DNA from 3 places in the Streptomyces sp. NPDC046465 genome. Region 1 is predicted to be linked to each of the others. Evidence: riboswitches for the same ligand, from Rfam matches in the RefSeq annotation. Region 1 holds a riboswitch; each other region holds the start of a gene.
What was found. Region 1 has a riboswitch for cyclic di-AMP ahead of ABZ953_RS21790 (transglycosylase family protein). Riboswitches for the same ligand answer to the same signal wherever they lie in the genome.

Region 1 (4,336 bases):
GCGGTAGACGCGCTCGGCGGTCTGCTCGCCGAGCAACCGCAGCCGGGTCGCGGTGGAGAACCGGTCCTTGGTCCCGGCCTTGGCCATGGTGCGGTCTCCCCAGAGCAGCGCCTACACGTACGTACGTCCCCGCACACGGTACGGGACCGGGTGCGGGGACGTACGTAACTACGTGGCTGCTGCTGGCCGCTGCTGTTTGCCGCTGCCCGCTGCTGCGTGCTACTCGGCGGAGCGGAAGCGCGGGAAGGCGCTGCGTCCCGCGTAGACCGCGGCGTCGTCGAGGATCTCCTCGATGCGAAGCAGCTGGTTGTACTTGGCGACGCGCTCGGAGCGGGCCGGGGCACCGGTCTTGATCTGGCCGCAGTTGGTGGCGACGGCCAGGTCGGCGATGGTGACGTCCTCGGTCTCGCCGGAGCGGTGCGACATCATGCACTTGAAGCCGCTGCGCTGGGCCATCTCGACGGCGTCCAGGGTCTCGGTCAGCGAACCGATCTGGTTGACCTTGACGAGCAGGGCGTTGGCCGAGTTCTCCTCGATGCCGCGGGCCAGGCGCTCGGGGTTGGTGACGAACAGGTCGTCACCGACGAGCTGCACCTTGTCGCCGAGCTGCTCGGTGATGGTGTTCCAGCCGGCCCAGTCGTCCTCGAACAGCGGGTCCTCGATGGAGACCAGCGGGTACGAGGCGACGAGCTCGCCGTAGTACTCGGTCATCTCGGCGGCCGAGCGGGACTTGCCCTCGAACTCGTAGGAGCCGTCCTTGTAGAACTCGGACGCGGCGACGTCGAGGGCGAGCGCGATCTGCTCACCGGGGACGTAACCGGCCTGCTTGATGGCCTCGAGGATGAGGTCGAGCGCGGCACGGTTGGAGTCCAGGTTCGGGGCGAAGCCGCCCTCGTCGCCGAGGCCGGTGGAGAGGCCCTTCTCCTTCAGCACCTTCTTGAGGGTGTGGTAGACCTCGGTGCCCCAGCGCAGGGCCTCGGAGAAGGACTCCGCGCCGATCGGGGCGATCATGAATTCCTGGATGTCGACGTTCGAGTCGGCGTGCGACCCGCCGTTCAGGATGTTCATCATCGGGACGGGCAGCAGGTGCGCGTTCGGACCGCCGAGGTAGCGGAACAGCGGCAGGTCGCTGGCCTCGGAGGCGGCGTGCGCGACGGCGAGCGAGACGCCGAGGATGGCGTTGGCGCCGAGCGAGGCCTTGTTGTCGGTGGCGTCCAGGTCGAACATGGCCTGGTCGATCAGGCGCTGCTCGGTGGCGTCGTAGCCGACGAGCTCCGGGCCGATCTGCTCGATGACGGCGAGGACGGCCTTCTCGACACCCTTGCCCTGGTAACGGTTGGGGTCACCGTCACGGAGTTCGATGGCCTCGAAGGCACCGGTGGAGGCACCGGACGGAACGGCGGCACGACCGGTGCTGCCGTCGTCGAGGCCGACCTCGACCTCGACCGTGGGGTTGCCTCGGGAGTCCAGGATTTCCCGGGCTACGACGACGTCGATGGACGGCACGAGCATCTCCTTCTGGGAGTGTGACGCGTATACGCAATTACGCAGACCGTTTCGGCCTGCGTCTCCTGAGCCTAACGGGCTCCGGGGCTTCAGCCAGCCGACCGCCCGTCCCGTGGGACGAACAAGAGGCCAAATCCCCTGGAAACAGGACGATGGACCGCTTTTCTACTCGCTAGTAGCGAACAAGCCGGGCGGCCAGGCCCGAACGGGACTGCGGGATTCCGGCGGCGGACATGGCCCCGCCCCGGTGCGTACGGGGGATACGCGCACCGGGGCGGGGAGCCCGTGGGGACGGGGGCGGCCGTGCGTCCGCCGAGGCACGGCCGGGTGGAACCGGGAGCTTTAGCTCAGGTGCAGCTGCTGGCCCGGGTAGATCATGTCGGCGTTGTCGATGATGTCGCCGTTGAGCTTGTAGACCTTGTGCCAGCCGCCCTTGACGTGCTTGGCGTCGGCGATCTTGGACAGGGTGTCGCCCGTCTTGACCTTGTACTCGCCGTCGCCCTTCTTGACCGTCTTGCCGGTCGGGGTCTCGACGGTCTTCTTGCTCTCGGTCTGCGGCGCGGGCTGCGGCTTCGGCGCGGCCTGCTTCGGCTGCTCCGGAGCGGCCTGCTGCTGCGTCTGCTGCGGCTGCGGCTTGGACTCCTGCTGCTGCGGGGCCTGCTCCTGCGAGCCGCCACCGCTGTTGTTCGACGCGCCCGAGAGGCCGACGCCACAGCTCGGCCAGGCACCCTTGCCCTGACCCGCGAGGACCTTCTCGCCGATCTCGATCTGCTGGGCCTTGGAGGCCTTGTCGGCGGACGGCGCGTACTTCGTGCCGCCGTACGCGGACCAGGTGGACGGCGAGAACTGCAGGCCGCCCTGGTAGCCGTTGCCGGTGTTGATGGACCAGTTGCCGCCGGCCTCGCACTGGGCGACGGCGTCCCACTCGGAGTCGGTGGCGGCGGAGGCCGAACCGGCGGCCATCAGCGGGGCAGCGACCGCGACACCGGTGACGCCCGCGAGCGTGGCGACCCGAGTGGCCTTGGACGGACGGCGGTGCTTGCCCTTGCTGGAAAACAGCATGAGTGATCCCCTCACCGACGCCTGCGAGGTGAGCTGTCGGGTTCGGGCCGATGTGGTTGCCCGGTCGCACTTCTCGAGTGCGACTTCACCCCTAGCCGTTCCCGTCCGTCTCCCGGCCCACCGGCCTCTCGGCTGGTGGCCGCTCAACGGACGGACCCGGCACTTACCTTGGGTCCCCCGCTCCTGCCTACGGCGCTCGAAGCGACGACTGTTCCCGTCCGGCCGTTGGCAGGATTCGGCGTACCGACCGGCGGGGCCCACCAGTGGCGAGCGGTGACGACGGTAATCACGTCTTCCACACAATTTCAAAGACGATCAGGGCTTCTGAGACCCATGTCTCACTTGCGCCAAACCAGACATACACCGCGAAGGCCCCAGCCGACTCTTCGTCAACTTCCGTTACTTTTCGCCCAGATCGAGGCTCTGACCGGGGAGAATGAGGTCCGGGTCGCCGCCGACGGTCTTCTTGTTCTCGGTGTAGAGCTCGTGCCAGCCGCCCTCGACGTCGAGGTCGTCCGCGATGACCGAGAGGTTGTCCCCGGAGCGCACCGTGTACGTCCCGTCGGCGACCGCGCCGGTGCGGGCCTCGCCGCGCGACGCGTGGCGTCCGGGACGGCCGCCCGCGCTCTCGCTCTCGTCCGCGCTGTCACCGCGGTGGCGCCCTGCGGAGGCGTCAGAGCCCTCGGAGGAGGCGGTGGCGTCCTCGGGGTCGGGCGAAGTGCTGCCCTCCTCCCCGGACTTGCCGGAGCCGCCCTTGCCGTCGGCGTCGCCGGCCTCGCCCTTGCCGCCCTTTTCGCCGGACTCGCCGGACTCGTCGTGATTCTTGTCTCGTGCGTCGCTTGCGTCGCCGGAGGGCTTTTCCGGGTCGGCGGACGGGTCGTCAGAGGGATCGGCGGAGGGATCGGCAGAGTCGGAGGGGTCGGCGGATGGCTCGCCCTTCTCACTCCCCTTCTCCTTGCCCTTGTCCTTGTCCTTGGAGCCCTCGGGCTCGTCGGTGCCGGTCGAGTCCGAGGGGTCGGACGGCTCCCCCGTGACGGGCGCGCCCGGGTCCACGTCGGCCGCGGCGCCGCCGTCGGTGAGCCCGGCGATCGGGGCGCAGCTCGGCCAGGCGGCGGTGCCCCGGTCACCGAGGACCTTCTCGGCGACGGATATCTGCTGGGACTTGGAGGCCTGGTCGGCGCTGGGCGCGTAGTCGAGGCCGCCGTGGCTCTCCCAGGTGTCCTGGGAGAGCTGGAGCCCTCCGTAGTACCCGTTGCCGGGGTTGGCGCTCCACGCGCCGCCGCTCTCGCACTGGGCGAGCTTGTCCCACGTGTCGGTGGTGGCGGCGCTCGCGCTGGTGGCGGCGAGCAGCGGGATGGCGATGGCTGATCCGGTGACGCCTGCCGCGACGATGAGAGCCGGGGCCTGGCGGGGGCGTCGGTGACGACCTTGACCGGAGAGCATGCGGTTGCCTTTCGGGAGACTGCGACGACGGCTTGGGCGCCCGGGGGGCGCCCAAGTCGTCGTGAACGTAGCCGCAGTCGAACGCTTGTCACAAGTCGATGCAGCGGAGATCACGTGAACATCACAGTCGTGACGGGCCGTCAGCCTTCGGTCGACTGCTGTGCGTTTGTGAACTCCACGGGCAGCGTGCGCAGTCCCCGCATGATCAGCCCGCCACGCCACCGCAAATCGGCAGGATCCGCCGCCAGTTGCAGGTCGGGGAGGCGCCTGAGCAGCGTCGCGAGGGCGGTCCGGCCCTCCAGACGGGCGAGCGGAGCACCGAGGC
Region 2 (4,336 bases), on a different contig from region 1:
GCCGACGCCACCATGGCGATGGCCGTCTTCCTCGACGACCACGCGACGTTCGAGAAGTCCGTGCACCACTTCCGCACGCGCGTGCCCGCCTACTTCTATCTGGAGTCGGACGGGAAGCTGCCGGTCTCGCCGGAGGGCAGCGGCATCGACACCGCGGCCGAGCTGAAGAGGTACTGGTTCGGGCAGGGCACCTTCGCCGACGGGCTGTCCCAGGAGACGTGTCGCAACTTCAAGCACGCCAGCTATTCCCTCGCGGCGGCCTCCCACATGGCGGAGACCGCCTGGCATCAGGGTGTCGACCTGTACGGGGAGGCCGAGGACCGGCTGCGGGCCGCCTTCGAGTTCCACTCCAAGTACCAGCTGGGCGCGCCGGTGCCGGGCTGGCTGTGCGGCGGCCGGGTGCAGCGCGACATGGGGCCCGACACGGAGGTCGGCCTCAACCACCTGCGGGGGCGGCTGCACCTGGAGTTGCCGGAGACCGAGAGGTACACGGAACGCGGGCGGCCGGAGGGGACGGACGGCCTCTTCGTGGCCTGGGAGACGCTCACGCACGCGGGCAACGCCTGAGGTGGTTCGACGCACCCCTCCGAATGGCGTAGAGTTGCATTCAACGGCGCGGGGTGGAGCAGCTCGGTAGCTCGCTGGGCTCATAACCCAGAGGTCGCAGGTTCAAATCCTGTCCCCGCTACTCAAGGCCTAGGGCCCGGAACCAGTAATGGTTCCGGGCCCTAGGTGTTTTCCGCACTTGTTTCCGTACCGCTGCCCGTACTCCTCTCCCGTAACCCGGTCGGACCGCGCCAGGTCGCCCCCGCTCCCCCTCGGGGGAACCCTGAGTGGAGCGCGGTGATGGGCGCGGTGATGGACTCGGTGACGGGTGCGGAGTCGGCGGGAGACAAGCGGTGGGGCAGCGAGCGGAAGCCGGGGACAGGGGTGCCACCGCGCACGAGCGGGCCTTCGTCCGCTCCCTGCCCCTCCTGCTCCTGATCATCGGCGTCGTGTACGACGTGTCGACCCCGCCGGAATTCACCGCGGCCCCCCTCTACACGGCCGCCCCGCTGATCGCCGCCCCCTTCTACTCGCAGCTCAGCACCGTCCTGACCGGCGTGGCCGCCACGGCAGCCGTCCTCTTCCTGCACTTCGGCAACCCGGTCAGCAGCCATGTCGAGGCCGTCACCGAGGTGCTCACCGTGGTCACCGTCGCGGCCCTCGCCATCGTCATCAACCGCGTCGTGCGCCGCGGCAACGACCGGCTCGCCAACGCCCGCTCCATCGCCGAGACCACCCAGCGCGCCGTGCTGCCCGAACCCGATCCGCGGATCGGCGGGCTCGACATCGCGGCGCGGTACGAGGCCGCGCAGGCCGACGCGTTCATCGGGGGCGACCTGTACGCGGTGCAGGACACCCCGTACGGCGTGCGGATCATCGTCGGTGACGTCCGGGGCAAGGGCATGGGCGCGGTCGCGGCGGTCGCCGTCGTCATCGGCGCCTTCCGGGAGGCCGCCGAGCAGGAGACGACGCTGGAGGCGGTGGCGCAGCGCCTGGAGCGGGCCCTCGCCCGCGAGGGCACCCGGCGCGACGGACTCGACCAGTTCGAGGGGTTCACGACCGCCGTACTCGCCGAGATCCACCACGCCGGCGGCGCCGTACGGCTGATCAACCGGGGGCACCCGTCGCCGCTGCTGCTGCGCGGGGACGGCCGGCTGTGCGTCCTGTCGGCGACCGAGCCCGCGCTGCCGCTCGGCATGGGCGAGCTGGGGGTCTGGCCGGACCGGGCGGACGAGTCGGAGTTCCCGCCCGGCGCGATGCTGCTCCTCTACACGGACGGCCTGTCGGAGGCGCGCGACGCGGCGGGGGAGTTCTACGATCCCGCGACCCGGCTCGGCGGGCGGATCTTCCCGGGCCGCGGCGGTCCGCGCGCGCTGCTCGCCGCGCTCGCGGAGGAGGTGCGGCGGCACACCGGGGGGCGGATGACGGACGACATGGCGCTGCTCGCGGTGCGGCGGCCCGTCGCCGGGGACCCGGACATCACGTCCCGTGACTGAAGGGCATCCCTCCGCACACCAACTGACGTACTGTCAAGAGAATGTGAAGCTAACGATCAACCGGAACGGCTTGGAATACGGACCCGCTGTCTATTAACGTTCGATAACGCAGCGCGGTCGTCCCAGCCGTCACTAGAGGCGGCTCCGCGCGCACGCGCCTAATCCCGCAAGGGAGCCGGGGAACCACCAACTTGGGGTGAATCAGGCATCTGCGCACCGTGCATCCGTGCACCCGTGCCAGGTGTCCGTAGGAGACCTTCCTGCTCCGAACCCGTCAGCTAACCCGGTAGGCGAGAAGGAAGGAAAGGAGTGCGCCCCAGTGGCGTCCAACCGGCCTGCCCCCCAAGCCGTGTACATACCGAATGACGATGACTTCGGTACGTACGACGACGACTCCTTCGAGGAGTGGAACCCCACCGAGGATTCCGTCCGTCCCGTCCGCGGCAGGCACCGTGTGCACAAGAAGGGCGGCGGCGGGCTCGCCCGCAGCTCCACCGTCCTCGGCGTGGGCGTCATCGCCGCCGTCGGCGCGGGCGGCATCGCCACCGCGCAGGACGGCAAGCCGCCGGTCTCCATATCGATGCCCGACCTGCCGGGCATGGACACCGTCGCGGACTCGCTGCCCGCGGCCAAGTCGCTGCCCGGCGTGGGCTCGCTGATCTCCGACGACGCGTCGGACTCCACGGCGACCGCTGCCGCGGCGGCCCCGCTCACCGCGGCGGGCGTCAGCACCGCCGACGCCGAGCAGGGCACCACCGACGCGGGTGAGGCGCTGCGCGCCCGCATCATGCGCCAGGCCGAGAACCAGCAGAACCAGGCGGACACCGCCGTACGGACCGCGGCCGAGGACGCCGCCGTCAAGAAGGCCGCCGGGGAGGCCGCCGCCCAGCAGGAGGCGGCCACGAAGGACGCGAAGGCCAAGGCCGCCGCCAAGAAGAAGAAGGAGGAGGAGGCCCGCAAGGCCAAGGCAGAGGCCGCGCGCCTGGCCAAGCTCGCCAAGAGCTACGCCATCCCCACCTCCTCGTACACCCTCACCTCGCACTTCGGTGACTCCGGCGCCATGTGGTCCTCCGGTCACCACACCGGCCTCGACTTCGCCGCTCCCACGGGTACCCCCCTCAAGGCGGTGCACACCGGCACCGTCAAGGAGGCCGGGTGGGCGGGCGCGTACGGCTACCGCACCGTGCTCGAACTCGAGGACGGCACGGAGGTCTGGTACTGCCACCAGTCCTCGCTCAATGTCAGCGCGGGGCAGAAGGTCACCACCGGCGAGGTCATCGGCCGCGTCGGCGCGACCGGCAACGTCACCGGGCCGCACCTCCACATGGAGGTCCACACGCCCGACGGCACCGGCATCGACCCGCTGGGCTGGCTGCAGGGCAAGGGCCTCAACCCCTGACCGCACCCTGACCGACCCCTGAGGGCGCCCTCAACTCCGGCGGCCCTGGCGCCAACCCCCCCGACGCCAGGGCCGCCGGTTTCGTCGTGTCAGAGATGGAATTCCGTTTCCGTCCCGGACGTTGCGGAACGTATGACTTCTCTTCGCCAGCTCGGCTCATCCGACCTCGAGGTCTTCCCGCTCGCCCTGGGCGGCAACGTCTTCGGCTGGACCGCCGACCGCACGGCGTCCTTCGCCGTCCTCGACGCCTACACCGCCGCGGGCGGCAACTTCATCGACACCGCCGACGCCTACTCGGCCTGGGTGGAGGGCAACAAGGGCGGCGAGTCCGAGACCCTCGTCGGCGAGTGGCTGACCGAGCGCGGCAACCGCTCCGACGTCGTCCTCGCCACGAAGGTCGGTGCGCACCCCGACTTCAAGGGCCTCTCCCCGGCCACGATCAAGGCCGGTGCCGAGGCCTCCCTGCGCCGCCTCGGCACCGACTACATCGACCTCTACTACACGCACTACGACGACCCCTCGGTCCCCGTCGAGGAGATCATCGGCGCGCTCGACGAGCTGGTGCGGGACGGCAAGGTGCGGGCCATCGCCGCCTCCAACATCACGCCCGAACGGCTCCAGGAATCCCTCGACCTCTCCGACCGCGAGGGCCTCGCGCGCTACGTCGCGCTCCAGCCGCACTACAACCTCGTCTCCCGCGACACCTACGAGGGCCCGCTCCAGGAGGTCGCCTCGCGCTCCGGCCTCGCGGCCGTCCCCTACTACGCGCTCGCGTCCGGCTTCCTGACCGGCAAGTACCGCCCCGGTGCGCAGGTGCGGAGCGCGCGCAGCGGACGGGTCGAGGAGTACGTGGGCAGCGAGCGCGGCGACCGCGTCCTCGCCGCGCTCGACGGGA
Region 3 (4,336 bases), on a different contig from region 1:
TCCAGTCCAGATGGGCGTCCGGGATCTCCTCGAGGAAGCGCGACGGCGGGTTGTACGACGGCTGGCCCCAGGCGCTGCGCATGGAGGACCGCGTCAGGTAGAGGCGCTCACGCGCGCGCGTGATGCCCACGTACGCGAGGCGGCGCTCCTCCTCGAGCTCCTTGACCTGCCCGAGGGAGCGCATGTGCGGGAAGACGCCGTCCTCCATGCCGGTCAGGAACACCACAGGGAACTCAAGGCCCTTGGCGGTGTGGAGGGTCATCAGGGTGATGACTCCGGAGCCGTCGTCCTCCTCGTCAGGGATCTGGTCGGAGTCGGCGACCAGGGCGACCCGCTCCAGGAAGTCGGAGAGCGTACCGGTCGGAGCGGCGCCTTCACCGGCCTCCCCCTCGTCCGCACCGGCCTCGTCCTGAGCGCCGTCCGCTGCCTGGTTGCCGTCCTGACTGTTGTCCTGGTTGCCGTTCTGGCTGTTGTCCTGCTCGAACTCCAGTGCCACGGCGGCGAGTTCCTGGAGGTTCTCGATGCGCGTCTCGTCCTGCGGGTCGGTGGAGGCCTGCAGCTCGGCGAGGTAACCGGTGCGTTCGAGCACGGCCTCCAGGACGACGGCCGGGCCCGCGCCGGACTCGACGACGGTCCGCAGCTCCTCCATGAGCGTGTTGAACCGCTTGACGGCGTTGGTCGACCGGGCCGCCATTCCGTACGCCTCGTCGACACGGCGCAGGGCCTGCGGGAAGGAGATCTTCTCGCGCTGCGAGAGCGCGTCGATCATCGCTTCCGCGCGGTCGCCGATGCCCCTCTTGGGGACGTTGAGGATGCGGCGCAGCGGGACGGCGTCCTCGGGATTGGCGAGGACACGCAGGTACGCGAGGACATCGCGGACCTCCTTGCGCTCGTAGAAGCGGACGCCGCCGACGACCTTGTAGGGCAGGCCCACGCGGATGAAGATCTCTTCGAAGACACGGGACTGGGCGTTCGTCCGGTAGAAGATCGCCACGTCACCGGCCTTGGCGTCACCCGCGTCGGTGAGGCGGTCGATCTCGTCGGCGACGAACTGTGCCTCGTCGTGCTCCGTGTCGGCGACGTACCCGGTGATGCGCGCGCCCGCGCCCTGGTTGGTCCAGAGGTTCTTCGGACGGCGGCTCTCATTGCGCTCGATGACCGCGTTGGCGGCGGTCAGGATCGTCTGCGTGGAGCGGTAATTCTGCTCCAGGAGGATCGTCGTCGCGTCGGTGTAGTCCTCCTCGAACTGGAGGATGTTGCGGATCGTGGCGCCGCGGAAGGCATAGATCGACTGGTCCGCGTCACCCACCACGCACAGCTCGGCGGGGTCGTCGCCCTCGCCTCCGGAGGGGCCGACCAGCTCGCGCACGAGTGCGTACTGTGCGTGGTTGGTGTCCTGGTACTCGTCGACCATGACGTGCCGGAAGCGGCGCCTGTAGTGCTCGGCGACGTCCGGGAAGGCGCGCAGCAGGTGGACCGTCGTCATGATCAGGTCGTCGAAGTCCAGCGCGTTCGCCTCGCGGAGGCGCGACTGGTACATGGCGTAGGCCTGGGCGACGGTCTTCTCGAAGCCGTCGGCGGCCTGACCGGCGAAGTCCTCCTCGTCGATCAGCTCGTTCTTCAGGTTCGAGATCTTGGCGCTGAACGACTTCGGCGGGAACTTCTTCGGGTCGAGGTCCAGGTCGCGGCAGACCAGGGCCATCAGACGCTTGGAGTCCGCGGCGTCGTAGATCGAGAAGGAGGACGTGAAGCCCAGCTTCTTGTACTCGCGGCGCAGGATGCGGACGCAGGCGCTGTGGAACGTCGACACCCACATCGCGTTCGCCCGCGGGCCCACGAGCTGCTCGACGCGCTCCTTCATCTCACCCGCGGCCTTGTTCGTGAAGGTGATCGCGAGGATCTGGCCGGGGTGCGCACCGCGCTCGGCGAGCAGGTACGCGATGCGGTGGGTCAGCACGCGGGTCTTGCCGGAGCCCGCGCCGGCGACGATGAGCAGCGGGGCACCGGCGTGCACCACGGCCGCGCGCTGGTTCTCGTTCAGCCCGTCGAGGAGCGTCGCCGGGTCGATGACCGGGCGGGGGGCACCGTCGCGGTAGTGCGAGTCCCGGGTCATGGGCGCGTCGAACTTCCCGTCGAACAGATCATCCGGAATGGGCTCCGGAGCACTGTCCTCGGGCGGCGGCGGGGGCGCTTCGTCCGTGGCCCGGGAGGGCTGCAGGTCCGCCAGGAAGCTGTCATCAAAGAGGCTGCTCATCGCCTCCCGAGTCTAGGCGGCCCCACTGACAACCCGCTGCGGGTTCCGGTCACCTCACACTTGCCCACGCCATGCCCATGTCTTGCCTACGTCTTGCCTACACCCTGCCTACGCCTTGCCTACACCCTGCCTGCGGACGCTCACGCTCCGCATCCACTCGGCATGATCGCGCCAAGGCCGTGGAAAGTCACGAAAATGTATCGGGCATATCGAACATCAACCTTCACAGGGACCACACGAGTTGGCTAGCGTGCTCCGCGGGCTGCTCGTCCCCCCACCGGCGAACCCGCCGGGAACGAGTGGCCTCCGCCGAGTCCGACATGTTCGGAGCCGGGGACCCACCGAAAACTTGGGGTGAATCGGTCCCGCACGTAGTACGGGACCGTAGGGCAACCTTCCGGACCACCCGCCCGAACCCGACAGCTAACCCGGTAGGCGGTCTACGGAAGGAGTCGCCTCCCTTGGCGTCGCACCGCAAGCCGCGGACCCGGGCAGCCGGAATTCGCACGACCCCCGCCATCGGCATCACGACAGCGGCCCTCACCTCCGTCGCCCTCCTGTCCCAGAGCGCGCAGGCAGCGCCCGCCGCGCCGACGAAACCCAGCCTCGAAGAGGTCCAGAAGAAGGTCGACGAGCTCTACCAGCAGGCCGGTGTGGCCACGCAGAAGTACAACGCGGCCAAGGAGCGCACCGACAAGCAGCGCAAGAAGGTCGACCGCCTGCTCGACGACGTGGCCGAGCGCACCGACGAGCTGAACGACGCGCGCAAGGAGCTCGGCTCGTTCGCCGCCGCGCAGTACCGCACCGGCGCCGTCTCCGAGACGGCCACGATGATGCTCGCCAACGACCCGCAGGGCTACTTCGACCAGAACCACCTGGCGGACCGGCTGACCACGCGCCAGAAGAAGGCGGTCGACGCCTACACGACGCAGCAGGCGTCGGCGACCAAGCAGCGCACGGAGGCCGCAAAGAGCCTGGAGACCCTGAACGATTCGCGGGACGACCTCAGGACGAGCAAGCAGACCGTCCAGAAGAAGCTGGGTGACGCGCGCGAGGTCCTTTCCAAGCTGACGGCCCAGGAGAAGGCGCGGCTCGCGGAGATCGAGCGGAAGAAGAAGCAGGAGGCCAAGCGCAAGGCCGAGAAGCTGGCCCGCGAGCAGGCCGCCGAGGCGGAGCGCAAGCGGAAGGCGGAGGAGGAGGCCCAGCGGGAGAAGGACCGGGAGCAGGGTCAGGGCTCCGGCTCCGGCTCCGGCTCTGATGCGGGCTCGGGCTCGGGGTCGGGTTCCGGTTCGGGCTCCGGGAGCACGGAGGGCGACTACGCCACCAAGGCCGCGAAGGTCATCGCCTTCGCTCAGGCCCAGATCGGCAAGCCGTACGTGTGGGGTGCCACCGGCCCCGACTCGTACGACTGCTCAGGGCTCACCCAGGACGCGTGGAAGGCGGCTGGGATCTCCCTGCCGCGCACCACGTGGGACCAGGTGAAGGTCGGCACGACCGTGAAGACCGCCGACGCCAAACCGGGTGACCTGGTGTTCTTCTACGACGACATCAGCCACGTGGGCATCTACATCGGCAACGGCAAGATGATCCACGCCCCGAAGCCGGGCGCGAACGTCCGCGTCGAGTCGATCTACTACATGCCGATCCACAGCGTGGTGCGCCCCGCGTAACCGTCACACCTCAAAACCCCTCATGACACCTCATAAAAGTGGCCCTCCACACGCGCGTGGAGGGCCACTTTCGTGACGGTCGCCTTCATGAGAGCGGGTTCATGACGGTCGCCTTCATGAGGGCGGGTTCCTACGTCCGGGTCAGGTCCTCAGGTCCACAGCACCGCGATGAAGATGTTCGCGACGGTCAGCAGGCCGACCGCGCCGAACAGGCCCTTGTCGACCTTCTCCTCGTCCCGCTTCACGTAGACCAGCGCGAGGATCACGATCAGCAAGGCCAGCTTGATGCCGATCTTGAGGTTGTTGACCGTGTTGTCGTCCGCCTGGTTGAGGCCCACCAGGACCACACCCGTGACGAGCATGGTCAGCGCGCCGTGCAGCATCGCGGGGTTGAAGCGGGCCGTGCCCTGGC

Region 2: linked by a shared signal. The riboswitch ahead of ABZ953_RS07555 (M23 family metallopeptidase) and the one ahead of ABZ953_RS21790 (transglycosylase family protein) in region 1 are both predicted to bind cyclic di-AMP.
Region 3: linked by a shared signal. The riboswitch ahead of ABZ953_RS04335 (NlpC/P60 family protein) and the one ahead of ABZ953_RS21790 (transglycosylase family protein) in region 1 are both predicted to bind cyclic di-AMP.

Annotation. Positions count from the first base shown of each region.
Region 1 covers NZ_JBEYZK010000013.1:184,298-188,633, reverse strand. Annotated here, with positions in the region: gene ABZ953_RS21800 (septum formation initiator family protein) at 1-87, opposite strand, end outside; gene eno (phosphopyruvate hydratase) at 220-1,506, opposite strand; gene ABZ953_RS21790 (transglycosylase family protein) at 1,849-2,568, opposite strand; cyclic di-AMP (ydaO/yuaA leader) riboswitch at 2,572-2,773, opposite strand; gene ABZ953_RS21785 (transglycosylase family protein) at 2,968-4,011, opposite strand; gene ABZ953_RS21780 (cytochrome P450) at 4,152-4,336, opposite strand, start outside.
Region 2 covers NZ_JBEYZK010000004.1:21,356-25,691, reverse strand. Annotated here, with positions in the region: gene ABZ953_RS07570 (alginate lyase family protein) at 1-567, shown strand, start outside; tRNA gene ABZ953_RS07565 (tRNA-Met) at 615-688, shown strand; gene ABZ953_RS07560 (PP2C family protein-serine/threonine phosphatase) at 900-2,042, shown strand; cyclic di-AMP (ydaO/yuaA leader) riboswitch at 2,188-2,350, shown strand; gene ABZ953_RS07555 (M23 family metallopeptidase) at 2,362-3,441, shown strand; gene ABZ953_RS07550 (aldo/keto reductase) at 3,574-4,336, shown strand, end outside.
Region 3 covers NZ_JBEYZK010000002.1:296,223-300,558, forward strand. Annotated here, with positions in the region: gene pcrA (DNA helicase PcrA) at 1-2,254, opposite strand, end outside; cyclic di-AMP (ydaO/yuaA leader) riboswitch at 2,552-2,708, shown strand; gene ABZ953_RS04335 (NlpC/P60 family protein) at 2,716-3,924, shown strand; gene ABZ953_RS04340 (hypothetical protein) at 4,074-4,336, opposite strand, start outside.